DNA from 3 places in the Streptococcus pasteurianus genome. Region 1 is predicted to be linked to each of the others. Evidence: predicted binding sites of a transcription regulator. Region 1 holds the regulator's gene; each other region holds the start of a gene.
The links. The regulator NrdR, encoded in region 1, represses ribonucleotide reductase genes. The targets are predictions, from matches to a motif close to ACACNATATATNGTGT.
Positions count from the first base shown of each region.

Region 1 (11,141 bases):
CCGCCAGATTAACCAAGGGCTTTAGAGCGAATTGTTTAAGGCTAGCATCGCCAAAATTATCAAACCCAGCATTACAAAAGGCAGAGACAGCAAGAAAAATAGCATTAAAAATACCGTGCCCCAAGCCAAAACGTGGAATAAAATCAAAGAGCAATACAATAGCAACCAAGGACTCAATAATAAAAGTGATTTTGTAAGCATTAAAAAGGTAATGTCTAAGGTCATTGTTATTGTCATAGCTAAGCGCTGATTGCAGCAAACTCTGCTCTGATAAATTCATGCGACGACGTAAAAGGTAGGTACTGATTGCAATTAAAGTAACCAATCCTAGTCCACCAATTTGCATGAGACACATTGCAATCACTTGACCGAGTCCATTATAAACACTTGCGACAGGAACGACTGATAATCCCGTCACACAAACCATTGAAACCACATTGAACAAGTGGTCAAGGTAAGTAGTGCTAGGAGCATCGGCATAGTGAACTATCGGGAGTGAGAGTAACAAACTCCCAATAAAAATGACGATGACAAAACTAAACGTTAACCGTCGCGTACTTGTTAAAGATTTAAAAATGCTATTCAAAGAGTATTCCTCCTAAACTCCAAAACGGTTTTCAAAGCCTTCTAAAAGAGCCTTACGGCTCATAACATATTAAAGAGGTTTTTTATTTGGCATCCCAGCCTTACGTGGGTATTTATTTGGTGTTTCTTTTTTCTTTTCAAGAATTGTGATTTGGCGACTATCGCCATTTGGCAATTCATAATGATAATTGTCTATGAGTTTTGAAAAAAGAATTGTCATGGCATTTTTGGCATCTGCCAATTCTTCTTCGGCAGCAGAAGCTTTAAGAGCAATTAATTGCCCACCAACTTTTAAAAATGGGATTGTCAATTCGGTCAATACTTGGAGACGAGCAACAGCTCGTGCTGTTACAATATCATAGCTTGCGCGGAAATGCTTATCTTGACCAAAATCTTCAGCACGTCCATGGTAAAAATGAACGCCCTCTAAGCCAAGTTCATCTGCCAATAAATTAAGAAAATTAATACGCTTATTTAGCGAATCAATGATAGTAACATCAATATCAGGGCATAAAATCTTGATAGGAATACTTGGAAAACCGGCTCCAGCTCCAATATCTAGCAAACAAATCGCTTGATTTGTTATTTTTCCTTGAAGAACGGGAGCAATAGAATCATAAAAATGTTTCAAATAAACCCCCTCTTCATCCGTAATAGCCGTCAAATTAATCTTTTGATTCCATTCAACCAAAAGCTCAAAATAACGTTCAAATTGCTTTTTTTGTGTATCTGTCAACTCAAAACCTTGTTGACTAAGTTTCTTATAAAATTCTTCAGGTGTCATGATTATCAGTAAAGAAAGCATTAGCAGCCTGCAAAACACAAACCACCACAACTTTCTTTAATATCCTTTCAATTCCAATATATGTCATCTTATTTTACCATAAAATCCCATCCAATAACATTCTTAGAAATAGTTATAACATCCGAAAAACTAATTTTCCCCCAGCTTCTTATGTAATCACTTTAAGAATTAAAAGAAAACTGATATAATAAGCCTAGAAAGTATATTTTTATCTATTTATTTTAGTAGTTTATCAAAAGCTTTTGTGTAGCGGTAGGTTACAAAAAGCAACTGATTTTGGAAGGGTATGTCATACCCAAGGAGGAATTTATGATTTTTGTTATTATCGCTATTATTGTTTTAGTAGTTTGGATTATTGCTGTCTATAATGGTCTTGTTAAAAGTCGTATGCAAACTAAGGAATCTTGGAGTCAAATTGATGTGCAACTCAAACGTCGTAATGACCTCATTCCGAATTTGATTGAGACTGTAAAAGGCTACGCAGCTTATGAAGAAAAAACATTTGCTAAGATTACAGAATTGCGCAGTCAAGTTGCTCAAGCAGAAACACCAGCAGAAGCAATGCACGCGTCAAATGCTCTTACCAAACAACTCTCAAGCTTGATTGCTGTTGCTGAAAATTATCCTGAACTTAAAGCTAATAACAGCTTTATCAAGTTGCAAGATGAATTGACAAATACAGAAAACAAAATTTCTTATTCACGTCAGTTGTTCAATACAACAACAGCAAATTATAATGTTAAATTAGAAACTTTCCCAAGTAATATCATCGCAGGTATGTTTGGCTTTAAACCAAGCCAATTCTTGGAAACACCTGAAGATGAAAAAGAAACACCAAAAGTATCATTTGACTTTTAAAAAATGGTGTTTTGAGAAGTTGTTTTAAAGCAACCTTTAATAAAGAAAGGAATAAAATGGAAGGTCTCTTGAAATGGTTGGTGACTTTAACAACTCAAAGAGACTTTCTATTTTCTTAATAAAATCATGTTATACGATCAAATTTCTAGTAACAAGCGAAGAACGGTTGTTTTGATTCTTGTTTTCTTCTTGATTTTGTCAGCTATTGGTGCCGCAGTAGGCTATCTTTGGTTAGATAGCCTAGAATTCGGTGTGGTTATCGCCTTAATCATTGGTGGAATCTATGCTGCTAGTATGATTTTTCAATCTACAAATGTTGTCATGTCAATGAACAATGCGCGTGAAGTCAGCGAGGAAGAAGCCCCAGAACTTTATCATATTGTAGAAGATATGGCAATGGTGGCACAAATTCCAATGCCGCGCGTGTTTATCGTTGAAGATGATTCTTTAAATGCGTTTGCGACAGGTTCGAGTCCTGAAAATGCTGCCGTCGCAGCCACCACAGGATTGTTAGCTGTGATGAATCGTGAAGAATTGGAAGGTGTTATCGGACACGAAGTTAGTCATATTCGTAATTACGATATCCGCATTTCTACCATTGCTGTCGCCTTAGCCAGCGCAGTGACTTTGATTGCCAGTATTGGTAGTCGCATGATGTGGTTTGGTGGGAACAGTCGTCGCCAATCAAATAACCGTGATGAGGGTGGTCTTGGTATTTTGATGCTTCTCTTTTCGATTTTATCGTTAATTTTAGCACCACTTGCTGCAACTCTTGTTCAATTAGCGATTTCACGGCAACGTGAATACCTTGCTGATGCCAGTTCTGTTGAACTCACTCGCAACCCTGAAGGAATGATTAAAGCACTTCAAAAACTGGAGCAATCTTCTCCAATGCATCATCCTGTTGATGAAGCAAGTGCGGCACTCTATATTAATGACCCTATCAAAAAAGAAGAAAGAACAACATCATTGTTCAATACACATCCATCTATTTCGGATCGTATTGAACGTCTTCGTCAAATGTAAGTATTTTTCTCCTTCACACGCTTGTGTGAAGTTTTTTGTTGCTACGTTATTCAATAAGCTTTATTATTGGTAGTAATATGTACAGACAATACTGTAAAAAGTTGGTATAATAGTAAAGAAATTTTAAAAGAGGTAATAATGATGTTTTCAATTTCGGAAATAAAAAAGAATTCAGATGGAATTAGTTTTAATTCTGTTTTAGAAATTAAAGAAAAATTAATAGAACGTACTAAAGATGTGCTAGATGTTAAAGAGATTTTTGTACAAGGAACTATTTCCTACGATGATGGCTTATATCTGTTAAATTATACACTTGATTATACGATTACGTTACCATCAAGTCGCTCAATGTTGCCTGTAGATGTACATCAAGTTGAAGAAGTCTCAGAAATTTTTATTGACGCAGCGGATATTCATGCAAAAGAAGATCTTGTTAGAGAAAATCTTGTCTTAGTACTTGAAGAAGATTATATTGATTTAGAAGAGAGTGCTATTGATAATATTTTATTAACGATTCCAATGCAAGTTTTAAGCGAAGAAGAACAAAATTCTGACACAATGCCATCAGGAAATAGCTGGTCAGTTTTGACAGAAGAACAATATAATGCCCTGCAGAATAAGAAGAAAAAAGAAAATAGTCCGTTTTCTGCTTTAAATGGATTGTTTGAAGATTGATAATATTTTTATTAAAAAAATAAAGTATTCTTGAATTATTGTTAACACTTTGATATACTTTTAAAGTGTTATAGTATACTTATCTTTAATATTTGCTTTGATGATATTATAACAAATCAGCAATAATGCTATAATATTTTTTTAATCAATAAACAAAGGAGGCGCTCTGTATAAGAGTGTATACTTTAGCAAAATAGAGATTTTATAATTTTTAGAATAATAAAATAATAAAAGGTTGGTGACAATGAGTAAAAAGATTTTAATTATTGAAGATGAAAAAAATCTTGCACGCTTTGTGTCTTTGGAATTACAACATGAAGGTTATTCAGTAGTTGTAGAAACAAACGGGCGTTTAGGGCTTCAAACAGCTCTTGATGATGATTTTGACTTGATTTTGCTTGATTTAATGCTTCCAGATATGGATGGATTTGAAATTACGCGTCGTCTTCGATTGGAAAAAGAAACTTCTATTATTATGATGACAGCTCGCGACTCTATTATGGATATTGTTGCTGGGCTTGATCGTGGTGCAGACGACTATATTGTCAAACCATTTGCAATTGAAGAACTCTTGGCTCGTGTTCGTGCCGTTTTTCGTCGGCAAGATGTTGAATTTAAACGAGAACAGGGTAATCAAGGAAAAGAAGGATTGCTTGGTCTACGCTTAAATCCTCAAAATCGTTCAGCGGTTCGAGGTGATGATGAAATTTCGCTTACAAAACGTGAGTACGATTTGTTAAGTGTTCTTTTGTCGAATGTTAATCGTGTAATGACACGTGAAGAACTGTTAGCCAATGTTTGGAGATATGATACTGATATTGAGACAAATGTTGTTGATGTTTACATTCGTTACCTTCGCGGAAAAGTCGATATTCCAGGTAAAGAATCTTACATTCAAACAGTTCGTGGAATGGGCTACATTATTCGAGAAAAATAATGATAAAATGGGAAGAAAAGTCTTTATCTAGAAAAATATCGATTTTCTCTTTGCTTCGGATTCTCCTTGTGTTAACTATTTTTAATCTAATCGTTTACTTTGGGACTACCCAAATCTTTTTAGCACGAGAACGTTACGATGTTGAGCAAGGTGCCGAAGTAGTGAGAGATTTTTTGTCTCAAGAAAGTGCACTGACAGTTGATAATCTTTTGGAGCTGTTGGATGAATATAATGCTACGAGGTCACTTGTTGAGGAAGATGGTACCCAATATATCCTAGATAAAAGTGGTGGTATTGATGATTTGACTTCTGATAATCAAGATGTCGCCATTTTTAACAAGGATAAGCAATTAGTTTTAACGACTGATAAGTCAGTTGCAAATTTTAAAACAGGTACAGTTGGCAAGATAAAAATCTACCGTGCACCTGCTTTTACAGGTTACTATTCAACGGCGAAAGTTTACTCCAAAAACACAAAAGAAGTTATTGGCTATGTGACGCTTTTTCAACACTTTAGCTCCTACTATCGGATGCGATATTGTCTTGTAGCAATCCTTTTGATTACAGAGTTGGCTGAGATGGGGTTAATTTCACATGTTCTTTTCTCTTCGACAAAACGCTTTTTACGTCCGTTGGAAGAATTTCAAGGAGTTGTTAGTAATATTGCCGAAACCCCTGGTGATTTGACTGTCCGTAGTGCTATTCATTCTGGAGATGAAATTGAAGAAATTTCTGCTAACTTTGATAAAATGCTAGACCAAATTGAAGGGTATACTAAAAGACAAGCGCGTTTTGTTAGTGATGTTAGTCATGAATTACGAACACCGATTGCAGTTATTAAAGGACATCTTGGTTTACTGAAACGTTGGGGGAAAGAAGACCAACATATTCTTGAAGAAAGTTTAGATGCTGCTTATCATGAAACGGATCGAATGTCCATTATGGTTAATGAAATGCTAGATATGGTTCGTGTTCAGGGAAGTTTTGATTTACACAAAGGTGAAAAAACAGATTTGAAAAAATCAATTGAATTTGTTTTGGGAAATTTCCGTATTTTGCACCCAGATTTTAATTTTCAATTTTCAACAAGTGTGGAAGAATGTGTCTTTGCAGAAATTTACAAAAATCATTTCGAACAGGCAATTTTGATTTTAATTGATAATGGCGTAAAATATTCTTCTGGAAGTAAAATAATACATGTGACTTTGGACGTCCAAGGAGATGATGCTATTATCAAAGTTCAGGATGAAGGAGAAGGTATTTCTCAGGAAGACCTAAAATATATTTTTGAACGTTTTTATCGAACAGATAAATCACGTAATTGTGTTTCGACACAAGGAGGTCTTGGGATTGGTTTAGCTATTCTTAAGCAGATTGTTAATGCTTATGAGATCAATGTTAGCGTTAATAGTGTTGTTGATGAAGGCACGGAGTTTACATTGGTTATTCCGATAATTAAGGCAAAACAAGATAAAACAGACTGAGTTTTTCTCTCGGTCTGTTCGTTTTTCTAATAAAGCATAATTGAACGGTCAATTTTTTATTAGAAAAGGGACAAGGTTTAAAAAATGGGAAAAGTTTTGGCTGATATGGTCAAACTGGTATTACTTTCCTAATGATTGATTTTATGTTAGAATAAAGTATTAAATTAATTGGTAAAATGGGGTGTTTGCATGCGTTGTCCAAAATGTAATTATAATAAATCAAGTGTTATTGATAGTCGCCAAGCTGAGGACGGAAATACCATTAGACGTCGTCGCGAATGTGAAAATTGTCATACACGTTTCACGACTTTTGAACGTGTTGAAGAATTGCCCTTACTAGTCATAAAAAAAGATGGAACGCGTGAACAATTTTCTCGTGAAAAGATTTTAAATGGTATTTTCCAAAGTGCTCAAAAACGTCCAGTATCAAGCGATGATATTGAACAAGTTGTCTCACGTATCGAGCAAAAAGTTCGTAGTGAGTACGAGGGTGAGGTTCCGAGTACAGCCATTGGTAACCTTGTCATGGATGAATTAGCTGAACTTGATGAGATCACTTATGTGCGTTTTGCCTCTGTTTACAAATCGTTTAAGGACGTTGATGAGATTGAAGAACTTCTACAACAAATTACCAAACGAGTTCATAGTAAGAAGAAAAGAAGTAATTTAAATGAGACCGATTGATGAGTTTTCTTATATCAAAAATAATAAGGTTTTATTAGATTCTGATAGTCTTAGCCAGTTGTATCACCCAGTGATTGGAAATCACGCGGTTTTGCTTTACGATTATTTATTGGCATTTTTTGATAATGGTGTTAAACGTCATAAATTTAGTGAGATTCTCAATCATTTGCAATTAAGCATGCATCAGGCGGAAGAAGCTTTTGCAATTTTGACTGCTGTTGATTTGCTTGTTTTGTACCAAACACGTGATGCTTATGTTTTAAAATTACAGCCAGCTTTGAATCGTGAAACTTTTCTTAGCAATCCTATCTATCGTCGTTTGTTAGAGCAGGAAATTGGAGATGTTGCAGTGGCGGAATTGGATATTAAAATTCCGCAAGAGGCTAGAGATATTTCCAAAAAATTCTCGGATATTTTTTCAGCAGAGGGGACACCAAAGCCAAAAGCAAATGTGTCAAAAAATCATTTTGATTTGGATAGCTTTGAGCGTTTGATGTTGCGTGATGGCCTGCAATTTAAAGATGAAAAAGCAGATGTTGTTTCGATTTACAGCCTTGCTGACCAATACACAATGAATTGGTTTGATACCTATCATTTGGCAAAAAGCACGGCTATTAATGGTAAAATTTCACCACAACGAATGACTGTTCAGTTGGAACAACAAAAAAATACGACATCACAAGATCAAAGCAAAGAGCAATTTGATGCCAAGGAACAAGTGATTATTCGTGAAGCTAAGCAAGCTAATGCAAGAGAATTTTTGGAGAAAATCAAAGCACCACGTCGTGCAGTAGTTACCGAGAGTGAGCGAAAATTATTGGAAGAATTAGCCAACATGAGCTTTTTAGATGAAGTAATTAACGTTATGGTGCTTTATACTTTAAGTAAAACACAGTCAGCTAATCTCAATAAACCTTACATTATGAAGGTAGCAAATGATTTTGCCTATCAAAATATTACGACTGCTGAAGCTGCTGTTTTGAAAATGCGTAGCTTTACCCAACGCAATAAAGACCGTAAAACACAAGCAAAGGTTGCTAAAAGCAATGTCCCTGAATGGACAGCAAAAGAATACAAGCACGTTGCTACTGCTGAAGAAAAGGCAAAATTGGAAGAACTCAAACGTAGCATGTTAGAAGATTAAGGAGCGAATGATGGAAAAAATCGGACAAACCTTGGCTAAACAGCTTCGCCAAAGTCACACAGACCTTAATGAATTGACCCAAGTTATTTTAGCAGATAAGGAAATTGCTGATTTTATCACGTCAAATGGCTTGACTCAGAAGCAAATTAACCGTAGCTTACCTAAGTTTAATCAATTCATGGTGGAGCGTGAAAAATTTCAAAATCAGGATAAATCCTATATTGCTAAAGGTTACAAGCCTGCTCTTAGCATGAATGAGGGCTATGCAGATGTCATTTATTTGGAAACACGCGAGTTAGTCGAGGCTAAAAAACGTCAAGATATTAAAAATCGTGTGACTTTGATTGGTTTGCCAGCTAGTCTCAAACACATTTCAACAGATGATCTTGATTTAGGAGACCCAAATCGTATTGAAATTTACAATTATTTGAACGATTACCAAAAAAATCTTGAGACTGGAACTCAAAAAGGGCTTTACGTTTTTGGAAATTTTGGTGTTGGGAAGTCTTATTTGATGGCTTATCTAGCAAATCGTTTATCTGCCAAGTACGGCAAGTCAACGACCTTGCTTCATTTTCCGACTTTCTGTGTTGATATTAAAAATGCTATCAATACAGGAACGGTGAAAGAGCAAATTGACCAAATCAAACAATCTGAAATTTTAGTTCTTGATGATATTGGGGCAGAGCAACAAAGCCCATGGATTCGTGATGATGTTTTGCAGGTTATTTTACAATACCGCATGCAAGAAAATCTCTTGACATTCTTTACATCAAATCTTGATGTTAAAGGACTTGAAGAACATTTTGCGGCATCACGTTCAGGTGATGAAACATGGCAAGCCAAGCGTGTCATGGAACGTATTCGTTATTTGGCTCGTGAAATTCATTTACAAGGTGATAATCGTCGCTAATCGTAAATCATTAAAAGTGATAAAATAGATAAAAGAATTTGAAAGGAATAAATTCGACAAAGGGATTCTTGAGAAATCAAAATGTCTTTCGTGTGGAAAAAAATCCACTTAAAATAGTTTAGACTGTTTTAACGAAGCTGGTACTAGAAGAATTATGGCTTTACCTACAGTTGCTATTGTCGGGCGTCCAAATGTTGGAAAATCGACTTTGTTTAACCGTATTGCCGGTGAGCGCATTTCAATTGTGGAAGATGTCGAAGGTGTTACACGTGACCGCATTTACACAACGGGTGAATGGCTTAACCGCAAGTTTTCATTGATTGATACTGGTGGTATTGATGACGTTGATGCACCATTTATGGAACAAATCAAACACCAAGCTGACATTGCGATGACTGAAGCAGATGTTATCGTGTTTGTGGTTTCAGGAAAAGAAGGCGTTACAGATGCTGATGAATATGTTTCAAAAATCTTGTATCGTACTAATAAACCAGTGATTTTAGTGGTCAATAAAGTTGACAACCCTGAAATGCGTAGTGATATTTATGACTTTTACTCACTTGGTCTTGGGGACCCATATCCAGTATCATCTGTTCACGGTATTGGTACAGGGGATGTCTTGGATGCTATCGTTGAAAATCTGCCTGTTGAGGAAGAGGACGAAAATCCAGATATTATCAAATTCAGTTTGATTGGTCGTCCAAACGTTGGTAAATCAAGTTTGATTAATGCGATTCTTGGTGAAGAACGTGTGATTGCAAGCCCAATTGCAGGGACAACACGTGATGCTATCGACACAAACTTTACGGACAGCGACGGTCAAGAATACACAATGATTGACACCGCAGGTATGCGTAAATCTGGTAAGGTTTATGAAAATACTGAAAAATATTCAGTAATGCGTTCAATGCGTGCCATTGATCGTTCAGACATCGTTCTTATGGTTATCAATGCCGAAGAAGGAATTCGTGAGTACGATAAACGTATTGCAGGATTTGCTCACGAAGCTGGTAAAGGAATCATTATCGTTGTTAACAAATGGGATACAATTGAAAAGGACAACCATACAGTTGTAAAATGGGAAGAAGATATTCGTGATCAATTCCAATTCTTGTCATATGCACCAATTGTCTTTGTTTCAGCGGCGACAAAACAACGCTTGAACAAATTACCTGATATGATTAAGAAAATTAGCGCAAGCCAAAACAAACGTATTCCGTCAGCTGTGCTTAATGATGTTATCATGGATGCTATTGCTATCAACCCAACACCAACAGATAAAGGGAAACGTTTGAAAATCTTCTACGGCACACAAGTTTCTGTTAAACCACCAACGTTTGTTATCTTTGTTAACGAAGAAGAACTCATGCACTTCTCATATATGCGTTTCTTGGAAAATCAAATCCGTGCAGCTTTCGGCTTTGAAGGCACACCAATCAATTTGATTGCCCGCAAACGTAAATAAGATTTAAAAGCACCGTTTGTGGTGCTTTTTTTGCTGCATTTGGAAAATATCGCTAAAAATAAAATTAAAAGGATTATTTTTTCAAGCTAAAGAGGGCTGAATTTGATATAATAAAAGGATAAGGAAAAAGGTGGTGGCTAAGAGTGGGTAGAATGATTCCAGGTCGAATTCGCAATCAGGGAATAGAACTTTACGAACAAGGTTTGGTTGATATTGTTAGTAAACAAGAAGAAGTAATTCAAGCGAAAGTTGGTGTACATCATCTTCAGTATGCTTTAGAAGATGAACAAGTGAGATGTGATTGTGATCTGTTTGCCAAGAAAAAATATTGTGAGCATTTGGCGGCTTTAGAGTACTTCCTAAAGAATAATACAGAAGGCAAAGAGTTGTCAGATGAGCTTAGTTCACATCAAGAAATTCAGCAAGAAACGAAAAAAGTAACCTCATTTGGTAGTGTCTTTCTGGACGGCTTGGTTATCAACGATGACGACACAACAAAATACCGTTTAGCAGCTTATGGTAATCAGAGCCCCTATTCATCAGATTATTGGTGGACGTTAAAAAT
Region 1 covers NZ_CP039457.1:1,738,426-1,749,566, reverse strand. The annotation lists gene E8M05_RS09150 (TrkH family potassium uptake protein) at 1-586, opposite strand, end outside; gene rsmG (16S rRNA (guanine(527)-N(7))-methyltransferase RsmG) at 656-1,369, opposite strand; gene E8M05_RS09140 (LemA family protein) at 1,700-2,248, shown strand; gene htpX (zinc metalloprotease HtpX) at 2,375-3,274, shown strand; gene E8M05_RS09130 (YceD family protein) at 3,413-3,949, shown strand; gene E8M05_RS09125 (response regulator transcription factor) at 4,194-4,886, shown strand; gene E8M05_RS09120 (HAMP domain-containing sensor histidine kinase) at 4,955-6,370, shown strand; gene nrdR (transcriptional regulator NrdR) at 6,560-7,054, shown strand; gene E8M05_RS09110 (DnaD domain-containing protein) at 7,041-8,198, shown strand; gene dnaI (primosomal protein DnaI) at 8,209-9,111, shown strand; gene der (ribosome biogenesis GTPase Der) at 9,266-10,576, shown strand; gene E8M05_RS09095 (pilus expression-regulating Snf2 family helicase) at 10,720-11,141, shown strand, end outside.

Region 2 (11,141 bases), 880 kb from region 1:
TGATAAGGAAAAGTTTTTCACATACTTCGTTCAACAAAATAATTTAAATACACAAATAATCAATAAACTTTTTAGTATATCTCCTAACAATTTGGATAGTTCCTTATCAGATAATAAAACTTTTGATATAAGTCTATTTATCAATTCTGAATTGGGAAAATATTTAATTACTTTAATAGAATTAGCGATTAAACACAAGAAATATATAACAGATATAAAAGAAAAAATTGACAACCTCTCACATGGTCCTTACAAACAATTTATGAAAGGCGTATTCTTATATGAGTACGACATAAGTACTGAAATAGTTAATTATGAAACATTTCTAGGATACATTTATTATCATATCGGAATGCCGGATAATATTAGAAAGCTTTTCGAAAAGCTAGTTTCTAACTTACTCAAAACAAAAATTAATGATAACAATGCTTTGAGTTATGCACTACTAATAGCACTTGATTATATAGAACCCAGAGAAATAATGTTTCAGCATAACAACTTCAACTATATGGTTAATTTAATTTTCTTAAGTCAAGAAAAATTCAGATACGAAAACGATTGGTTAAAACAACTTATATTACAAAAAAATAAAAGTTATAATATTCTTTCATCACTTGCATATATTATTCAAGAAGATAAACTTAACAGCGATAAATACTTAAGTTTCTTAGATACTCTTAAAAATACTATAACAGAATGTACAGCTAATATTGAGTTATATTCTCTGACTTATTACTTAAGCGAAGAAAAACTTAATAATGAAAAAAACAACCTACTAATTAAATACATATGGATTCTTTTAGAAAATAGAAAAATTAGAAAAAGTTTTCAGGATTTAGAATCATTATTTGTACTATTACCGTATCTTGATGATACACAGCTCATAAGTTTAAAAGAGTCTCAGTATATTCAAGAATTACTATCTCCCCCTGAATGGGAAGAACTCAAAAGAAAAATTGGAAATTATACCAAATAGATTAGAAATATTATCTAATTTTCATGCTTGGATTCCAAAAAGCACCCCACTTCAACTTACAGTTGAGGTGGGGTGCTTTTTGATTGTGATACTCTTTGAAAAGTAGTTATCTGTGAAAAAGAAAGTTAACTAGGATTTTTTATAGTATAGATTTCCTTACTTAAGGCAATCTTAACGAATCCTTGTAGAAAGCTTAATTTATTTCACCAATTTTTTCATGTCTTCGATACGAGCGACTGTTGCGTCGTATTTGGCTTGGTAATCGACTTGTTTGTCGCGTTCTTTTTGGACAACTTCTGGTTTAGCGTTAGCGACGAATTTTTCGTTGCCGAGTTTGCGTGCCACCATGTCCAATTCTTTTTGCCATTTAGCAAGTTCTTTGTCAAGACGTGCCAATTCTTCTTCAACGTTAAGAAGGTCAGCAAGTGGCAAGAAGATTTCAGCGCCTGTGATAACGCTAGACATTCCCAATTCTGGTGCTTCAATGTCAGAAGAAATTTCTAGTTTTTCAGGATTTGTGAAGCGCTTGATATAATTCACATTGCTGTTAAAGAAGTCTTCCAATTCTTTATCGCTTGTTTTCACAAGAAGTGTGATTGGTTTACTTGGAGCAACATTCACCTCGCTACGTGCGTTACGGACAGCACGGATAAGGTCTTTAAGGCTTTCAACACCTTTGTGCGCAGCTTCATTTTCAAATGCTGGATTAACTGTTGGGTATTCAGCAGTTACAATTGAACCTTCAGAAATTTGTTCAAAGATTTCTTCAGTAACAAATGGCATGATTGGGTGAAGCAAACGAAGAATCTTATCAAGTGTGTAAAGAAGAACTGAACGAGTGATAACTTTTTCGTCTTCGTTGTCGCTATAAAGCACTTCTTTAGTCAATTCAACGTACCAGTCAGCAAATTCATCCCAGATGAAGTTGTAAAGGATGTGACCAGCTACACCAAATTCAAATTTATCAAAGTTTTCAGTAACTTTGGCAATTGTTTCATTCAAGTTGTGAAGAATCCAGCGGTCAGTTACGTTACCAGCCGTACCAGCAACAACTTTGTCAACATTTGCGCTAGCTTGGTCAAGCGTAAGGTCTTCATTGTTCATCAAAATGTAACGAGAAATGTTCCAGATTTTGTTAATGAAGTTCCAAGCAGCGTCCATTTTTTCGTAAGAGAAACGAACGTCTTGACCTGGTGCAGAACCATTTGATAAGAACCAACGAAGCGCGTCAGCACCGTATTTCTCGATAACATCCATTGGATCAATACCGTTACCAAGTGATTTAGACATTTTACGTCCTTGCTCGTCACGAATAAGACCGTGGATAAGCACGTTTTCAAATGGACGGCGTCCTGTGAATTCCAATGATTGGAAAATCATACGTGACACCCAGAAGAAGATGATATCATAACCAGTTACCAATGTAGATGTTGGGAAGTAACGCTTGAAGTCTTCTGCTTCTGTGTCAGGCCAACCCATTGTTGAGAATGGCCATAAGGCTGAACTAAACCAAGTATCAAGAACGTCTTCGTCTTGAGTCCATCCGTCACCTTCTGGAGCTTCTTCACCAACGTACATTTCACCTTCAGCATTGTACCATGCAGGGATTTGGTGACCCCACCATAATTGACGAGAAATAACCCAGTCGTGAACGTTTTCCATCCATTGAAGGAAAGTATCGTTGAAACGTGGTGGGTAGAATTTTACTTCGTCATCAGTGTCTTGGTTAGCAATAGCATTTTTAGCCAATTGATCCATTTTAACGAACCATTGTGTTGACAAACGTGGCTCAACTGGCACACCAGTACGTTCTGAGTGACCAACGCTATGAACCATTTTTTCGATTTCAACAAGCGCACCGATTTCTTCCAATTTTTTAACGACAGCTTTTCGAGCTTCAAAGCGGTCCATACCAGCAAATTCACCAGCAAGTTCGTTCATTGTACCGTCATCATTCATGACGTTGATTTGTGGCAAGTTATGACGCTGACCAACTAAGAAGTCATTAGGGTCGTGTGCTGGAGTGATTTTAACCACACCAGTACCAAATTCTGGGTCAGCGTGTTCATCACCGACGATTGGAATAGCTTTGTTAACGATTGGAAGGATAACATTTTGACCAATCAAATCTTTGTAACGGTCATCATTTGGGTTAACCGCAACGGCTACGTCACCGAACATTGTTTCAGGACGAGTTGTGGCAACTTCAAGGCTACGTGAACCATCTTCCAACATGTAGTTCATGTGGTAGAAAGCACCTTCGACATCTTTGTGGATAACTTCGATATCAGAAAGGGCTGTACGAGCTTTTGGATCCCAGTTGATGATAAATTCACCACGATAAATCCAACCTTTTTTATAAAGTTCAACAAAGACTTTACGAACCGCTTTTGACAATCCTTCATCAAGAGTGAAACGTTCACGTGAGTAGTCAACAGAGATACCCATTTTACCCCATTGTTGTTTGATTGTTGATGCATATTCATCTTTCCATTCCCAGACTTTATCAAGGAATTTTTCACGACCAAGGTCGTAACGTGAGATACCACCTTCAGCAAGACGTGCCTCAACTTTTGCCTGTGTTGCAATCCCCGCATGGTCCATACCAGGAAGCCATAAAGTATCAAAACCTTGCATACGTTTTTGACGGATAATAATATCTTGCAAAGTAGTATCCCAAGCGTGACCAAGGTGAAGTTTACCAGTTACGTTTGGTGGTGGAATAACGATAGAATACGGATGAGCTTTCTTATCGCCAGAAGGCTTGAAAACATCCTCATCTAACCATTTTTGATAACGCCCAGCCTCAACCTCAGCTGGGTTATATTTTGGTGAAAGTTCTTTTGACATAATGTGTCCTTTCTACATTTTTTCAATATCATTTGAATCATTAAAATCAATCACAACAGTAAAAATAAGAGGTTTATTGCTCTGAGCAAAAGCTTCAAAAAAATTCATTCTAATTTTCCGAATGAGTTCAGTTGAGATAGACCCATATTCCATAAAACGCCTAACAAAATCAATGCTATCATGATTATGAAACAAAGTCATATTGGTCATCTTTTCAATTTCTTGACCAATCGTCATCTTACCTGAAGCTTGTGCACCAATAATAACAAGATTCATCATCTACCCTCCCACTCATTTTTCAACAATCCATAGCGCAACAGGTCACAACGTTTTCCTTGTGCGTCTTTGCGGTCGCGGATTCAAGCTTCGAGGGTGAAACCTAGTTTTTCAGCAATACGTTGGCTTGCTTTGTTGTAACCATAACATTCAATTTCAATTTTGTGGAGATTGAGTAGGGTAAATCCAACTTTCAACAGCGCACGCGCAGCTTCTGGCACGAGCCCTTGACCCCAATAATCTGGATGAAGCAGATAGCCCATTTCAAGAACATCATCAGCATGGCGCTTATTAAAATCAACCAAACCAATGACTTTATTTGTCCCTTTTAAGCAAATACCATAACCAAACGGCATCTTCTGCTCAAGCCAGCACTTTGGCATAATGTTTTCAAGATAATATGCCTCTGCTTCCACACTTTCTGCAGGTGGAAAACCAGCTGGCCAAGTCACTTCTGGCAATCTCGCATAAGCAAAAATATCATCAGCATCTGAAATCAGACGTTGACGCAAATATAGCCGTTCTGTCTCAATATCAGGAAGTTTACTTTCCTTAATCTGACCCCAAATTTTAATCATAAGTTCTCTACCATTTTGGTGGTAAAAAATCGCCCCTGTCTTTCGACAGGGACGAACTTTTTATAAATCCGCGGTACCACCCACATTCGAGTGACTAGCACTCGCAACTTGATTATTCAGTTACAACGTTCAGCAACCAGTCTTAATATTTGTACGGATTTCTCAACCACACCGCTCTCTGTAACAAATGTTTTTTAAGACACCTCTGAATGTTTTTATTTTAACAGATTTAGTCAGCTAACGCAAATAGATTAAGCTTTGAAAGCTACACCATTTTCTTTCAATTTATTAACAGTTGCTGGACCAACTCCTTTAAAGGCCAAAACGTCTTTTTCAGTAAAGTTTTTGAAATCGGAAACTGATTTAATCCCTTCATTATAAAGTGTTTCAATAAGTTTTGGTCGAATGCCCTCTACGGCAGAAATCGCTGAAAATTCTTCCAAACTAAGAGTCGCTTTTGAAACAACATTAGTAGCTACTTTAGCAGCTGCTTTGATAATGCCTGCGCGTTTCAATTTCAATAAGTACTCTTTTTTTCGATTCTTTTTCTTTGCCATTTTAGTAATTTCTCTCCCCTAAAAGATTATCTGGTAATTCGTGGAAACCTTTTCCGGCTTTATAATTAGCAAATTTGCCTTGGATAAATTTGTAAGCATCTAACTTACTTTCATAACGGATGTAGGCATCAGCTGCGCGTTCATCCTTGTCTTCTTCCACAATCTTACGACTAGCTTCCATCGCCATTTCGTTGATTGCGATTTGTGAATCTACCCAAGCTTCAAATTCTTTTAAAAATTCTTGTTCGTAAGTCATAAACACCTCTCGTCTGATTTCCTAGGTCATATTATAACACAAACATAGGCAAAAAGAGAAGTTTGTAAAGGATTTGTAACATGATTTCCACGAATCATTTCTTTTTACAGGGAAATTTTCTGAAAAAACTATTTTTTAGTGAATCATCTTGTTTTTTCCAGAGTTTTTAAGTAAAATATTAAAAATCTTTTGAAATTCAAGGAGGATGTGTTGGCATGATTTTATCACAATTTGACCATCAGCAAACGGCGATTATTAACCCAGAAGATGTCATCCAAGCTTTGCCAGATTTTCCCAAAACCGCTGTAACCTGTTTTGCAAGAGGAACTTTCGCACGAATCTTAGCTGAATTTCCTCACCGTGAAATCGCAAAAACAAGTGTCGCAAATTTGGAAATTCCAATCTATGAGCTAAATTTTCAGGGTCAAAAAATTGCTTTTTTCAACTCCTATGTTGGGGCAAGTGGCTGTGTTGCTATTTTAGAGGATATTATTGCTATGGGTGCTGAAAATATCCTTGTTTTTGGCACGTGTGGTGTCCTAGATAGCAATATCAAAGAAACCTCAATCATCATTCCTACAAGCGCTATTCGCGACGAAGGCACAAGCTATCACTACGCTCCGTCAGCAAGTGAAATTGCGCTCAATCACACCTATCGCAAACAGTTTAAACAGTTTCTTGACGCGCAAAATATCTCCTATACAGAAGGAAAAGTTTGGACAACTGACGGCATTTACCGTGAAACCCATCAAAAGACGGCAAATCGAAAGACACAAGGTGCTATCGCCGTTGATATGGAATGCTCTGCGATTGCCGCATTTGCCAACTTCCGCAAGATTAATCATTTTCAATTCTTTTATTCGGCTGACAATCTAGATGCCGAAGCTTGGGAACCTCGAACTTTGGCTAACGATGCTGACCTTGAAACCAAAGACCGTATTGCAAACATTGCTTTAAGTTTTGCCGTTGAATTATTCCGTTAACATCATTATAATAGTGATAATTTTTTTCGAAAAGAGAAGAAACATGGAGATTAAATTTAAATCATTTACTGATGAAGATACCGCTCAAGCCATTGCGATTTAGAATCAAGTCGTGACCGACGGAGTAGCCTTTCCACAAACTGAAACCTTAACTCTTGAGACAGGAAAAGCCTTTTTCAAAGCCCAAACTTACACAGGCGTTGCCTACCAAGCAGATACTGGACAAATTGTCGGTCTGTATATTCTTCACTTAAATAATGTGGGACGTTGTGGACATATTTGCAACACCAGCTACGCTGTTGATAGTCATTTTAGTGGATAACATATCGGTGAAAAACTCGTCCGACGTTCTATGACGACTGCCAAAAAATTAAGATTTAGAATTCTTCAGTTCAATGCCGTTGTCAAATCAAACCATGTTGCACTTACCCTCTATCCAAAATTAGTCTTCCACCAACTTGGAACAATTCCAACAGGATTTCTCAATAAAAAGCATCCTGATATTACCTTTATGGTAACCTAGCAGGAGGCTTTTTGTTATTTTGTTCAAGCTATCCGTTCAAATAAAAGTAACCAGTATAGTACAAAAATAATAATTTTCAAGTCTTGCAAAACACAAAATATAGTGCTAAGATTTTATACAGAGTACAAGATATTGTGTTTAATATGCAGTTTCAACAAGAATGATTTCTTGCCACTACCCACTACATAGATAATACTTAGAGGAAGGAGGCTATCTTCTTATTTCCACAATACCGTAACTCCCACCAAACATTTACTACCATTTTCTAAATAGATGCTCAAATCTATTTCCATAACTATTCTCACTTACATTAGCATATTGGAGGTGCATTACCATCGTGATTATTCTAGCAGGAATGATAGGAGTTGGAAAAACTACCTACACTTCTCTTTTAGCCAAAGAATTAGGCACAACAGCTTTCTTCGAACCTGTTGATAACAACCCTATTTTAGATAAATATTATGAAGACCCTGAAAAATACGGCTTTGCTTTGCAGATTTATTTTCTAAATAAACGCTTTAAAGCCATTAAAAAAGCTTATTATACTGATAATAATGTCTTAGACCGTTCCATCTACGAAGACGCTCTCTTTACGTATATCAATACCCTTCAAGGCAGTATCAGCGAACAAGAATATAAGATTTACCTAGAATTGTTAGATAACATGATGGAGGAGATTGACGGACTTCCTAAAAAATCCCCTGATTTGCTCATTTACCTCGAAGGCAGTTTTGACCACATCATGAACAACATCAAAAAACGTGGACGTGATTTTGAACAGCCTGATAATGCTAATGGGCTCACTGATTACTACAAACTCCTTCACACACACTACAACAGCTGGTATGAAAACTACCAATACAGTCCTAAAATGAAAATCAACACCGACCATATCGATGTTACAAAATCGGAGGACTGGGCAAAAGTTTATCAAATGATCCGTCAAGAAATGAAATCAATTGGAATTGGAGATTAACATTTTTTGAAAAATAATTATCACTTAAAAATTCTTTCAACCTTGCATGGAATACACTAAAGAAAAACTGTTTGTCATTATCGCTTTTCTGGCATCACTTAGCTTTACCCTCTATGGCATGTTACCGACACTAGTCACAGGTGATTTTACCGCCTTAAATACTCTCTCAATTATCATGTCAATCTTTGGCTTTATCGGAACATGGACTTTGGCGCTCCAATGGTAGCCCACCTTTAAGGCAAATGGGATTCAAAACATCGCTGGGATTTTAGTTGCTAGGATGCAAGGCATTTACGGTGATATGTTTATAAGTTTTTATTATCTCGTAACCGAATTTGTCAGGCATTACAGTTAGAAAAAACGCTGTAATGATAATGGTAAACTTGTTGTCGATAAAAAATTCGGAGCCAAAGACGTTTTTCTCGCTATCTTCTTTTGGACAATTGGACTTGGCTTTCTGTCTTACTGGATGGGTGGATAAAAAATTGTCCTCGATGCTTTGACAAACGGACTATCATTCACTGCTCAACAACGACAAGTAAAAGGGCACCTTGATGGCTACTACATTTGGCTTTTGGTTGACTTTCTTAGTTTTATGCTATTTATTTCCATTGGAAACCAAATCGTCGCTTTCAGCTACCTCAGCATGTTTGCTCAAGGATTGGTTGGGATTATGATTTGGAAGAAAGGCAAAGGACAAGCTTAAATTTTCACTAAAAAAAGCCTCAAGCGAGGCTTCCAAACTATCTTTGCCGCCACCGAGAATTGAACTCGGAACGGAGCATTACCATTGCTCTATTATACCATTTAACTATAGCGGCTACCTACTTATAGTAACATGAAATCACTTTCCTAGCAAGAAAAAGTTATCAAATTCATTCTTATCAAACTACTCCACTAAACCTGCATTTCATGTTTATAAATAAAAGTTTAACTCAGAATATGAGTTAAGCTTTTTGTATAACTTCATGAATTGATTTGACAGGTTTTACATGGTTATCGTGCTCACCTAACATTTTTTCCATCCAAATCATATCATACCAATGATTAAATTTATAGCCAGACTGGTGAAATTTTCCGACTAACTGGTAACCAAGGGCACGGTGGAATTTTTCACTGCCATTTGTCAAATAAGCATCTTCTGTCTCAGTTGAAGCAATGCAAGCATTGAGATTCAAAATTCCCATTTTTATCAAGTATTCTTCCAAAGCACGGTAAATTTGACGTCCTACACCTTTTCCACGCACAGCCTTGTCCAAATACACCGTTGCCTCAGCCGACCAAGCATAAGCAGCTCTTGGATGAAAAGATGACGCGTAAGCATAACCCAAAATCTGCCCTGCCTCTTCTGCTACCAAATACGGATAAAAAGCCATAATAGAGCGCATTCGTTTCTGAAATTCCTCTAAACTTGGCACCTCATACTCAAAAGTAATAGCCGTCTTTTCAACATAATAACGATAAATAGCAAGTAAATCTTTGGCATCCTCTAAACGAGCCAAACGAATGATAACTGTCATATTTCCCAAAATACCCTCTCGAACGTAATTTTTCACCAGTATATCGAGAAAATCCTTTACTGTCAAAAATAAAGCGACACCTTTCGTTAGCTATTTTCTACTCTTAAAACGTTATTTACTCTGTTCGAATAACCAATCACGCATCAACTTGTTATTGCTTCTGTCCATATTTGCTATATGTGAATTTATCCAATAGATATTTTCAGTTTTTTGCCTAAAACAGAAATCACTTACGCACTAATTTCACTACCGCTTCTGTCCGTGCGGTATGCGGAAACATATCCACCGACTGAATGTAATGAACGTCGTAAACTTTACTCAACTTGACCAAATCTCGAGCTAACGTTGCGGTATTACATGACACATAAACCATTTTAGCAGGCTGATATTTCAAAATAGTATCCAAAAGCTTATCATCAATTCCCGTACGTGGTGGGTCAACAATCAAAGCATCTGCACGATAACCTTCCTTGTACCACTTAGGAATAATATCCTCTGCGCGCCCAGCTTCGTAGTGAGTATTCTCAAAGCCCATACGCTGCGCATTTTTCTTGGCATCAGCAATCGCCTCTGGAATAATATCCATACCGCGAACGCTCTTCACCTTAGCTGCAAATGCAAAACCAATTGTCCCAACACCACAATAAGCATCAATAACATGGTCATTTTCTGAAACATCAAGCGCTGCAACAGCTTGGCCATACAACACTTCTGTTTGCTGTGGATTCAACTGGTAAAAAGCTCGTGGCGAAAGCAAAAATTGATAATCTAAAACTTCCTCGGAAATATCAGCATTTCCCCAGATAACTTCAGTTTTTTCACCATAAATTTCACTTGATTTAGAACGGTTAACATTAACAGCAATTCCTTTAATCATATTAAATTCAGCCGTTAATTGCTTAATGACAGGGGCTAAAAAAACATCTCGACTAGTGATAAAAATCAGCTGCACTTGATTAGTCGCAATAGCTTTACGAATCATAACCGTACGCACCCCAGTAATTTTACGTTCATCGTAAATTGGAATGTGGTGCTTTTCTAAAAGTTCAGTCACACGATTAATAATCGCTTGCGTCAATTCATCTTGCACCAAGCAATCTCTAATATCAACCAAACGATGACTACCTTCTTCAAAAAGACCAGATTTTACACTTCCTTTAAATGAACGTGTTTGAAATTGCAACTTGGCACGATAATGATATGGCACCTCCATACCAAGCGTATGGCGAATATCATAATTCTCGTAGCCAGCAGGCTTAAATTTTGTCAACGACTGAGCAATCACATCATCCTTAAACTCTAACTGCTTATCATAACGAAGATGCATGATTTGACAACCACCACATTTTCGATAAATCGGACACGCAGGCTCCACACGAAATTTCGATTTTTTATTAATGGTTATCAGTCTTGCTTGTGCAAAATTACGTTTAACCACTGTAATCTGACAAAAAATATCCTCACCCTTTAAAGCCCCTGGGACAAACACCAAGGTTTTCTTATAAAATCCAATCCCTTCACCATTGATTCCCATACGCTTAATTTTCAAAGGAATTTTTTGCTTTACTTTTAAATTCATTAGTGACTAAATATGACTCCTATATCTTTTAAATTTTCTATCGTAACTTTTCCAATTTTCGGCAAAT
Region 2 covers NZ_CP039457.1:465,391-476,531, reverse strand. The annotation lists gene E8M05_RS02680 (SIR2 family protein) at 1-976, shown strand, start outside; gene E8M05_RS02675 (valine--tRNA ligase) at 1,175-3,826, opposite strand; partial or broken gene E8M05_RS02670 (shikimate kinase) at 3,851-4,102, opposite strand; partial or broken gene E8M05_RS02665 (GNAT family N-acetyltransferase) at 4,102-4,680, opposite strand; gene E8M05_RS02660 (helix-hairpin-helix domain-containing protein) at 4,932-5,237, opposite strand; gene E8M05_RS02655 (DUF1912 family protein) at 5,239-5,493, opposite strand; gene E8M05_RS02650 (nucleoside phosphorylase) at 5,709-6,476, shown strand; gene E8M05_RS11415 (hypothetical protein) at 6,589-6,798, shown strand; gene E8M05_RS11410 (hypothetical protein) at 6,829-6,999, shown strand; gene E8M05_RS02640 (deoxynucleoside kinase) at 7,337-7,975, shown strand; gene E8M05_RS11405 (hypothetical protein) at 8,022-8,201, shown strand; gene E8M05_RS11400 (nicotinamide mononucleotide transporter) at 8,475-8,681, shown strand; tRNA gene E8M05_RS02630 (tRNA-Thr) at 8,726-8,796, opposite strand; gene E8M05_RS02625 (GNAT family N-acetyltransferase) at 8,923-9,495, opposite strand; gene rlmD (23S rRNA (uracil(1939)-C(5))-methyltransferase RlmD) at 9,722-11,074, opposite strand; gene E8M05_RS02615 (DNA-binding protein) at 11,074-11,141, opposite strand, start outside.
Region 2: E8M05_RS02640 (deoxynucleoside kinase) is a predicted target of NrdR. The motif match lies at 7,090-7,105, and genes of this name have one in related genera.

Region 3 (11,141 bases), 1.0 Mb from region 1:
CATGATGCATTTTTAGCGAGCGATTTATGGGATGAGCTCATTTCTTACGTGACCCCTAAGGTGATTGGTGGCAATGGCAGAGCTGCTATGGCAAGTTCTCGTCAGGTTGAACAAGTTTACGATTTGCAGGATTTTTCAGTTCAAACAATTGGCACTAATCTACGTTTGTCAGTCAAAAGGAGGTTGTGATGTTTACAGGATTAATTCAAGAACAAGGGCGTATCAGCCGAATCGTCAAACAGCAACACAGTATCAAATTAACTTGCAAAGCTTCACGAAAATTATTAGCGGATTACAAAGTCGGTGATAGTATGGCAATCAATGGGGTTTGTCTGACTTGTGTGGCTAAAGCAGGTGATACGTTTACGGTGGATATTATGCCAGAGACTTTTAAGCGCACTATTTTTTCAGAATGTCGTATCGGTGATTTGGTGAATCTTGAGCTGGCTATGGCTGCTAATGCACGTTTTGAAGGGCACCTTGTGACGGGGCACGTTGATAGTGTCGCAACTCTCATCCAAAAACACAGCGATGAAAATGCTATCGTGCTCAGCTTTGCTATTTCCCAAAAACTCGCAGGGCAAATCGTGGGGCAGGGCTCAATCGCAGTCAATGGGGTTAGTCTGACGGTGGTGTCGGTGACGTCTGGGCAATTTAGCGTGTCGCTGATTCCGCATACGGCGAAAGAAACTAACTTGGCTCGACTCAAAAAAGGCGATAAGGTCAATATCGAGACGGATATTTTAGCCAAATACATGCAAGCACAAGTTACAAAAATGGGAGGACAATAAATGTTTAAGGATGTCGAAAAAGCTCTTGCTGATTTGAAAGCAGGAAAATTAATCGTGGTGGTTGATGATGATGACCGCGAAGCAGAAGGGGATTTGGTTGGTTTAGCCGAATTGGCTAGCGCTGACAATGTGAACTTTATGACCAAGCACGCGCGTGGTTTGATTTGTGCGCCAGTAGCTAAAAGCATTGCTGAGCGTTTGGAACTTGTTCCTATGTCAGCAGAAAATACTGATGCGCATGGCACCGCCTTTACTATCAGCGTGGACCATAAAGAAACCTCAACAGGTATTTCAGCCTTTGACCGTGCTAAGACCATTCAAACTTTGGCTGCTAAGGCTAGTAAAGCTAGTGATTTTCACCGACCTGGGCATATGTTTCCTTTGGTTGGACGAAGCGGCGGTGTTTTGCAACGGCGTGGGCATACAGAAGCTAGTCTTGATTTAGCACGTTTGGCTGGTAGCACAGAAGCAGCTTATATTTGCGAAATTTTAAAAGATGATGGCACCATGGCACGAAAAGCTGATTTGCACGCTTATGCTGAAAAATGGCATTTGACCATGATTGAAGTGGGAGATATCGCACGTTATGTGAGCTTTCAAGATAGCCCAAAGGTAACGTTACCGTCGGCTTATGGTGATTTTAAGCTTCGCTTGTTTGAAGATGAGAAAAAACGTGAGCACCTCTTGTTATCAAAAGGTGACCTGACGTCTGATGAACCACTATTAGTTCGTCTGCATTCGGAATGTTTGACAGGTGATATTTTTGGCTCTTTACGTTGTGATTGTGGTGAGCAGCTGCACGCAGCGATGAAGAAAATTGATAAGCTTGGATGCGGAGCGATTTTATACCTTCGCCAAGAAGGACGTGGTATTGGTCTTAAAAATAAGCTCAAAGCTTATCAGCTGCAAGAAAAAGGATTTGATACCTATGATGCCAATCTTGAGCTTGGTTTTGCGCCAGATGAGCGTGATTACCAGATTGCAGCAGACATATTGTCCTTTTTGAACATTAAACAAATTAAGCTGTTGACTAACAATCCTGATAAGCTAGAACAGCTTGAAAAATCTGGTATCGAGATTGTCGAACGCTTACCGTTACAAATTCCAGCGCACGTTGAAAATCGTACTTACTTGCAAACCAAACAAGAAAAATTTCATCATTTATTACACATCGTTTAAGGAGAAAAAATCATGACAACATTTGAAGGGAAATTTATTGGAAAAGATGTTAAAATCGCTATCGTCGTTGCACGCTTTAATGAATTTATTACCTCGAAATTATTAGGTGGAGCAATGGACGGCTTGATTCGTAACGAAGTAGCTAAAGAAGCTATTGATGTTTACTGGGTTCCAGGTGCTTTTGAAATTCCATTTATGACGAAAAAAATCGTTGCAAGTGGAAAATACGACGGTGTTATCACACTTGGCAGTGTTATTCGTGGGTCAACTAGTCACTACGATCTTGTTTGTAATGAAGTGGCAAAAGGTGTCGGGCAAATCAATCTCACAAGCGATATTCCAGTTATGTTTGGCGTGATTACGACAGAAGATATTGAGCAAGCCATCGAACGCTCAGGTTCAAAAGCAGGAAATAAAGGCAGCGAATGCGCACAAGGTGTGCTTGAAATGATTAACCTAGCAAAACAACTCTAAAACAAACGTGATAGATAGCAAAAAGCTGAGCAAGAACACTCAGCTATTTCGTCATTCTCATTTCAAATGTGCCCAGGCGGTTTGAATGGCGGTAATGTCCACTTTGAAGTGTGATTTGTTTGTTTTCAGATAGGCAAGGTAAAAATCAATCTGTGCAGTTTCGTCGGTAATTGGCATTTCTAAACGGCGATTGTGTACTTGCCTTTCGCGCGTGAGCTGCGTAATATTGGTTGTGAAATACGGCAAACTCGAATAGCGCCTAATTTCATTGAAATCATCAACTTCAGCTTGGTAAATGAATTTCGCATTTGGAATATTGTCCTCGATAATTCGTTGCCAAATGCCAATGTCGCGAAGAACCACGAAACTAAAACCAGCCATTTCTTGAAACGTCGTTTCGGTTTTATTAGCTGGGACAACTATGGCATCACTGTTAACACGTAAACTTTCCGTGCCGACATAAAGCGATTCGATGTCATCTGTTTGAATTTCTTGGTGCGTAAAAATGAGCTGATAATCTTGAGACAGCAATTTAGCAATGACATCATTTTCCGAAAGCAAATTATTATCAATGCTAATATGCTCGGATGCCACATCTTCAGCAATGTAAAGCGGACCAGGGGCTACCGAACCTAATCGTATTTTTCCTGAGTGTTTCTCATTGTGGCACTTTTACGTTATATGATATATCGAATACGACATCTTTAGTAGCTAATGACTTTAACAGTTCGGTAGCTCAAATTATTTATGGTGCTATTGTTATGCTCGTTTCTTTCACCAATGTCTAGATGTATTCAGAATTAACTAATGTTGTGACCACAAATGCAGCAGAAGCAGCTGCAAGAAGCTATTGTAATGAATGGATTGGCTTGGATATTGCTATAAAAGCCATTGGTATGCTATTGAGCATGACCATTTTCTCGCAAGCCATGATGTGGGTTGTACTTTTTTACCGCTGTTATCATCGTCGTCTCAAGGTCAATTAAAAAAACACGCTACAAACGTGTCAGAGCGTAGACAAACCCTCTCAACAGTATAAATATTGTAAATTTAGAGTGTATCTATCGATTTGAATAAACTCTTAGAAATGCTGATATAACGGTGTTCCTAAGGTTTTTTATTTTTTAACAAAAAGAAAAAAAGATTGAAGAAAAATATCCAAAATGGACTTTTTCTTCAATCTGACGCTACAAACGTGTTTTTTTGTTTTATCTCTTAACTAAGAAAAGTTTTCCTTGTGTCGGAATGATAATAGTTAGCGCTAAAATAACAAAAATCAAGGTTAAAATCCCAGCTGTTCCATTAACGGTAAATGAATACCAGTAAGGCGACATTCCTTTTGGCGCATAATTGCCCCAGAAAATAAAGCCAGCGACGAAGTGCCAGAAATAGCGAACAAAGACAGCTAAAACAGCACCACCTGTTGCGTAAAATAAAGCACGTCCTTTATTGTCCTTGACCAGAGCATTTTGAAAAGGAACGGTAAAAATCCCAGCTAATCCCATGGAAACAAAGGCAAGGATATATTCAATAAGTACTTGTGATAAAGCTAAATACCAAACTTTACCAAGGATAAAATGCAGCAAGCCCCAAATCAGTCCAGCTAATATGCCATATTTTGTTCCTCGACGTAGTGCAAAGAGAACCAAGGGAATAGCTCCAAACGACGGTGTGAACCAGCTTGCAAAATCTGGAATATAAGATAAAGCCATGGCTAAAGCAGCTACCAAAGCTGTTTCAATCAAAGCAGACAGTTGAGAATTTTTTGACGACATCATTAAAAGCTCCTTTATTATACAAAGGAGCTTAATTTTCTGATAATATGTGCAATGATATTCAAAACAAAGTTTAAAACGGTCATGTCACAATCCCTACGCTCGTACTAACGAGATCAGGTTATCAGGATTTCGCAAATGCGATCTCAGCCAGAGGCACTCCTTTGTGAATCTAATCACCTATAGTCTAGCATGGAAGATAGTTTCTTGTCAAGATTAGTTTTCATGTTTTTTAAAAGTTATCACACATTTTCAAAATTAGTTCAGACTAGAGACCATAATTGTAATCGTCATCTTGCATGGCTTCAACAGAACCAAGGAGATAACCATTTCCGACCTGACTAAAGAAGTCGTGATTAGACGTTCCTGTTGAAATACCGTTCATAACAATAGGGTTAACGTCATTAGCAGTATCTGGGAAAAGAGGATCTTGCCCTAGATTCATCAGAGCTTTATTGGCATTGTAGCGTAAGAATGTCAATACTTCATCAGTCCAACCAACACCGTCATACAGCGATTTGGTATAATTTTCCTCATTTTCGTAAAGTTGATAAAGTAAATCATACATCCACTCACGAAAATTGTCTTGTTCTTCTTCAGATAATTCATTGAAACCAAGTTGGAATTTATAGCCAATGTAAGTGCCATGAACAGATTCATCGCGGATAATCAATTTGATAATTTCAGCAACGTTTGCCAATTTATTATTGCCAAGATAATAAAGTGGTGTGAAAAAACCTGAATAGAATAGGAAAGTTTCTAAGAAGGTAGAGGCAACTTTTTTTTGTAGTGCGTTTCCATTTTCATAAATATCATTGATGATTTTTGCCTTTTTTTGCAGGTAGTCATTGCTATTTGTCCATTCAAAAATGGCTTCAATTTCAGATTTTGTGTTAAGTGTTGAAAAAATCGATGAATAAGATTTGGCATGAACTGACTCCATGAATTGAATGTTATTCAGAACAGCTTCCTCATGGGGGGTTCTGACGTCCGCACGAATCGCTTCGACGCCAGATTCAGATTGCATGGTATCTAGCAAAGTTAATCCGCCAAAGACTTTTCCGACAAGGTCTTTTTCCTCTGCTGACAATTTACGCCAATCATCAAGGTCATTTGATAACGGAATACGCGTATCAAGCCAAAATTGCTCCGTCAACTTTTCCCAAGTTGATTTATCAATGATGTCTTCAATCTCGTTCCAATTAATGGCTTCATAATAAGTTTGTGACATTTATATTCTCCTAAAAGTGATTAAGAAAGCCAGCCAAACGACTGGGATTTCAGAAATAGTATTTAAATTTTTAAGATTGTTTTTTTCATGGAGTAAGCTAACCTAGCAAGAGCAAGGTATTTTGCCAAGAGTGAAAGTTACCCCAATGCTAACACCTTTTTGAATTCCTAAGCGAAAGTAGTTACTGTTTGATTTTAGCTTTTGTAGAACAAGTATAAGTTTTTAAAAGATTACGCCATGTCATTATGACTTGCTAATAGTTGTTCGATAAAGTCACACCACATAATTAATCGATTTGATACTAGTTGATTAATGGAGTTGGTAAAGGAGTTAACCATTTCGCTATAACGTTTTACGTCTTGCTATTAGGTCCTTTAGGACCAATACGAGTATTGGAAAAGGTTACGACACGTAATTAATCGACTCGATACTAGTCGATTAATGGAGTTAGTAAGTGAGTTAGCCATTCGCCATAGCGAATAGCGTAGTCTGACAGACGTTTTAACGTCTAGTCAGACTTACTCAGTTAAATTACACAGCTTTCGCATTGGTTTGAGCCGACTTCATCACCGTCATCGGTAAAGGTACGGATGTAGTAGATTGATTTAATGCCTTTATTAAAGGCGTAATGGCGCAGGATAGAAAGGTCACGAGTGGTTTGTTTGCTTTGCGTTTTCCATTCATAGAGGCCTTGCGGAATATCGCTGCGCAGAAAGAGCGTTAGTGACAATCCTTGGTCAACGTGTTCAGTCGCCGCAGCATAAACATCAATGACTTTTCGCATATCCATATCATAAGCAGAAGTGTAATAAGGAATAGTATCTGTAGATAAACCAGCAGCTGGGTAATAAATCTTACCAATTTTCTTTTCCTGACGTTCCTCAATACGTTGCGTAATCGGGTGAAGTGACGCAGAAACATCATTAATGTAAGAAATAGAACCATTTGGAGCAACTGCTAGACGATTTTGGTGGTAAAGTCCGTCTGTCATCACAGCATCGCGGAGCTTAGCCCAATCTTCACCACTAGGAATAAAATGTTCTGCAAAGAGTTCTTTCACACGGTCAGATTTTGGGACAAATTCACCTGTAATGTATTTATCAAAATAGCTTCCGTCAGCGTATTTTGAGTTTTCAAACCCTACAAATGTTTGCTTGCGTTCACGAGCGATATGATTTGATTCCACCAAAGTCCAATAATTCATTAACATAAAGTAAATATTGGTAAATTCAATGGATTCTGGGCTACCATAATGAATGTGATGTTGAGCTAGGAAAGTATGAAGCCCCATAGCACCAAGTCCAAAGGTATGCGCTTGTTCGTTGCCATGCTTGATTGTTGGCACAGCTTCAATAGATGAGGTGTCCGAAACAAAGGTCAAGGCGCGTGTCATAGCTTTGATAGAACGTCCAAAATCAGGTGAAGTCATCATATTAACCACATTTGTTGAGCCCAAATTACATGAAATATCAGTTCCCATTTTGACAAATTCTTGAGCGTCGTTAATCACGCTAGGGGTTTGAACCTGAAGCACTTCTGAACAAAGATTTGACATGATAATTTTACCGTCAATTGGATTGGTACGATTAGCTGTATCAATATTGACCACGTAAGGGTAACCAGATTCTTGTTGTAATTTTGAAATTTCAGTTTCCAAATCACGTGCTCTAATTTTGGTTTTGACGATATTTGGATTAGCAACCATTTTGTCATATTCAGCCGTAATATCAACATAGCTATAAGGTACGCCGTATTCACGCTCAACACTATATGGGCTAAAGAGATACATCTCTTCGTTATTGCGAGCTAATTCGTAAAATTTATCAGGCACAGTGATACCAAGTGAGAGAGTTTTGACACGGATTTTTTCGTCAGCATTCTCTTTTTTTGTTGATAGAAACGCCATGATATCTGGGTGGAAAACATCAAGGTAAACAGCACCAGCCCCTTGACGTTGCCCCAGTTGGTTAGAATATGAAAAACTATCTTCAAAGAGCTTCATGACAGGAACAACACCAGAAGCTGCCCCTTCATAACCCTTGATAGGAGCACCAGCCTCACGCAGATTTGAAAGACTGATACCAACACCCCCACCGATACGGGACAATTGTAGCGCTGAATTAATAGAACGCCCAATCGAATTCATGTCGTCAGTTACTGAAATGAGAAAACAAGAGACAAATTCACCACGGCGACTACGACCAGCATTTAAAAAGGAAGGTGTAGCAGGCTGATAGCGTTGATGAATCATTTCAGTTGCCAAATCACGTGCCAATTCTTCATTACCGTCAGCAAAATAAAGGGCATTAAAAAGAATACGGTCTTCAATGCTTTCCAGATAATGTTTACCGTCATTTGTCTTTAAAGCATATTGCTGATAAAACTTATAGGCGGCCATGAAAGATTTAAAACGAAAGCCTTGTGCTTGCAAATCCTTAGCCACAGTCTCAATAAAATCTGGCGTATACTTGTTGATAAATTCTGACTCGATATAATCATTATCAATCAAATAGTTGATTTTATCGATAATCGTGTCAAAAGTCATTGAATATGGAATGACATTTTCACGAAAGAAAGCTTTAAGGGCTTCTTTATCTTTATTCAGGGGAATTTGTCCATTCACAGGACGGTTAATTTCATTATTAAGGCGAAAATAAGAAACATCGCCGAGATTTTTAAGACTCATAAAGTAAGATACCAACGCTCATTAATTGAAGTGTGGTAACTCCTTTCTAATTTTAATTTAATATAGAAGGTTTAGATAATTTCTTTTAATTTTGCAGGTTGAAAGCCAGAAAAAATAATGTCACCTGCTTTAATGACTGGCGCAGCAGAGAAGCCAAGGTCTTTTACATAATCAATCATCTCAGGACGTTCGTCGATGTTGATTTCTTGGTAATCAGCTCCCTCTTTATCCAAGAGTTTTTTTGTCATTTTACACTGCATACAGTTATTTTTTGAAAAAATTGTGATTTTATTAGCCATTAGGGCATCCTCCTAAAAAATATTTCCTTATGGGAAACTCAATGCTAATTTAGAATAACCAAAATTAGTCAAAAAAGCAAGAAAAATCTCTCGAAAAAACACAATATGTAGTATTTAAAAATGATATAACACACAAAATATTGTAAAATCAAGCTTTTTAGAAATGCTAAAGTTTTATATTATATGATATGTCATAAAACCTAACACGATATTATAGGTTGTACTTGACTAAATATTCTGAAAGCTGTATAATTAAAAAAATTTATTATATTTCGGGGGTTGTACATGACAGAATTTTTATCAAAGTTTTCCTTAAAAGATAGTGAGTATTCGTATTTTAATCTTGAAGAAGCGGTTTCACATTATGGAGGAGATATCAAGAAAATCCCTTACACTATTCGTATATTACTTGAAAGTTTACTCAGAAAGTATGACGGTGTAGATGTTACAAAAAATCACATTGAAAATTTAGCAACTTACAATCCTAAAAAAACAGGCGGAGAAGTTCCGTTCAAACCAAGTCGTGTCATCTTACAAGATTTTACAGGCGTTCCTGTTGTTGTTGACCTTGCATCAATGCGTGATGCCATTGTTACCAATGGTGGAGATGCTGAACTTATTAATCCAGACATTCCAGTTGATTTGGTTATTGATCACAGTGTCCAAGTCGATTTCTTTGGCTGTGACACAGCTTTAGAAGATAATATTAACCTTGAATTTAAACGTAACAATGAACGCTATGAATTTTTGAAATGGGCAGAAAAATCGTTTGATAACTACCGTGCGGTGCCACCTGCAACTGGTATCATTCACCAAGTTAACATTGAATTCCTTAGTGATGTTGTCATTGAAAAAGAAGGCATGCTTTATCCAGACTCAATGTTTGGTACTGATAGTCACACAACAATGATTAACGGTATTGGTGTCCTTGGTTGGGGTGTCGGAGGTATCGAAGCAGAAGCAGCAATGCTTGGTGAAGCATCGTTCTTTCCAGTTCCAGAAGTTATCGGTGTTCGTTTGACAGGTAAACTTCCTAAAATTGCCACCGCTACCGATTTAGCTCTTAAAGTGACACAAGTTCTTCGTCAAGAAAAAGTTGTTGGTAAATTCGTTGAATATTTTGGTGATGGTTTATCAAATCTTAGCCTTGCCGAACGTGCCACCGTTGCCAATATGGCACCAGAATACGGTGCAACTTGCGGCTATTTCCCAATTGATGATGAAACGCTCAATTATATGCGTTTAACAAACCGTAAAGAAGACCATATTGCTTTAACAAAAGAATATGTCAAACACAATAATCTTTTTTACGACCCAGAGCATCAAGCGGAATACACTAAAGTCGTTGAAATTGATTTATCAACAATTTCACCAAGTATTTCTGGACCAAAACGTCCACAAGATTTGATTGATTTGACACAAGCCAAACAAACTTTCCAAGAAAGCTTAGTTCGTGAAGCTGGTGTTCAAGGCTTTGGTTTGACAGCTGATGAAATCAATAAAAAAGCAACCGTTCATTTTGATGACCAAGATATTAAGATTCAAACAGGACATGTGGCTATCGCAGCTATCACATCATGTACAAATACCTCAAACCCTTACGTCTTGATGTCAGCTGGTTTGCTTGCGAAAAATGCTGTTGAACGTGGCTTGCGCGTAGCTCCAACAGTTAAAACATCACTTGCTCCAGGGTCTAAGGTGGTTACAGGTTACCTACGTAATTCTGGTTTGCAAACTTACTTAGATACACTTGGCTTTAACATTGTCGGTTATGGTTGTACGACATGTATCGGTAACTCAGGTAGCCTTCGTCCAGAAGTGGCAGAAGCTATTACAGAGACAGACTTGTTAGTATCTGCTGTTTTATCAGGTAATCGTAACTTTGAAGGACGTGTCAATCCGCTTGTCAAAGCAAACTTTCTTGCTAGCCCACCACTTGTTGTGGCATATGCACTTGCTGGAAATACAAATATTGATTTAACAACAGAACCACTTGGTTTTGATCAAAATAATGCACCTGTTTATCTTAAAGACATCATGCCAACCAATGATGAAGTGGCAGAATATGTCAATAAATACGTGACACGTGAATTGTTCGAACAAGAATATGAACATGTCTTTACAGACAGTGAAAAATGGAATCAAATTCCAACAGAAGAAAGTAAGATTTACCGTTGGAATGAATCGTCAACTTATATTCAAAATCCACCATATTTTGACAAGCTAGGTGATGATTTAGCAATTAAGCCATTGAGAAATCTTAAGCCATTAGCCAAATTTGGTGATAGTGTGACAACTGACCACATTTCACCTGCTGGTAATATTGCTAAAAATAGCCCAGCTGCTAAGTATTTAGATAATCGTGGTGTTGATTACGTTGACTTCAACTCATATGGTAGCCGTCGTGGTAATCACGAAGTCATGATGCGTGGAACATTTGCCAATATTCGTATCCAAAACCAATTAGCGGACGGTAAAATTGGCGGTTACACAAAATACAACGGCGAAATCATGCCAATTTATGACGCTGCTATGCATTATAAAGAAGATAATGTCGATACTTTAGTCATTGCAGGTAAAGATTATGGTATGGGATCTAGTCGCGACTGGGCTGCCAAAGGTTCTAACCTTCTTGGGGTTAAAGCTGTTTTGGCTGAAAGTTTTGAACGTATTCACCGCTCAAATCTTGTCATGATGGGTGTACTA
Region 3 covers NZ_CP039457.1:613,444-624,584, forward strand. The annotation lists gene ribD (bifunctional diaminohydroxyphosphoribosylaminopyrimidine deaminase/5-amino-6-(5-phosphoribosylamino)uracil reductase RibD) at 1-189, shown strand, start outside; gene E8M05_RS03390 (riboflavin synthase) at 189-791, shown strand; gene E8M05_RS03395 (bifunctional 3,4-dihydroxy-2-butanone-4-phosphate synthase/GTP cyclohydrolase II) at 792-1,970, shown strand; gene ribH (6,7-dimethyl-8-ribityllumazine synthase) at 1,983-2,444, shown strand; gene E8M05_RS03405 (LysR family transcriptional regulator) at 2,502-3,038, opposite strand; gene E8M05_RS11425 (hypothetical protein) at 3,233-3,430, shown strand; gene thiT (energy-coupled thiamine transporter ThiT) at 3,653-4,219, opposite strand; TPP riboswitch at 4,296-4,393, opposite strand; gene nrdF (class 1b ribonucleoside-diphosphate reductase subunit beta) at 4,488-5,450, opposite strand; gene nrdE (class 1b ribonucleoside-diphosphate reductase subunit alpha) at 5,977-8,136, opposite strand; gene nrdH (glutaredoxin-like protein NrdH) at 8,208-8,435, opposite strand; gene acnA (aconitate hydratase AcnA) at 8,721-11,141, shown strand, end outside.
Region 3: nrdH (glutaredoxin-like protein NrdH) is a predicted target of NrdR. The motif match lies at 8,534-8,549, and genes of this name have one in related genera.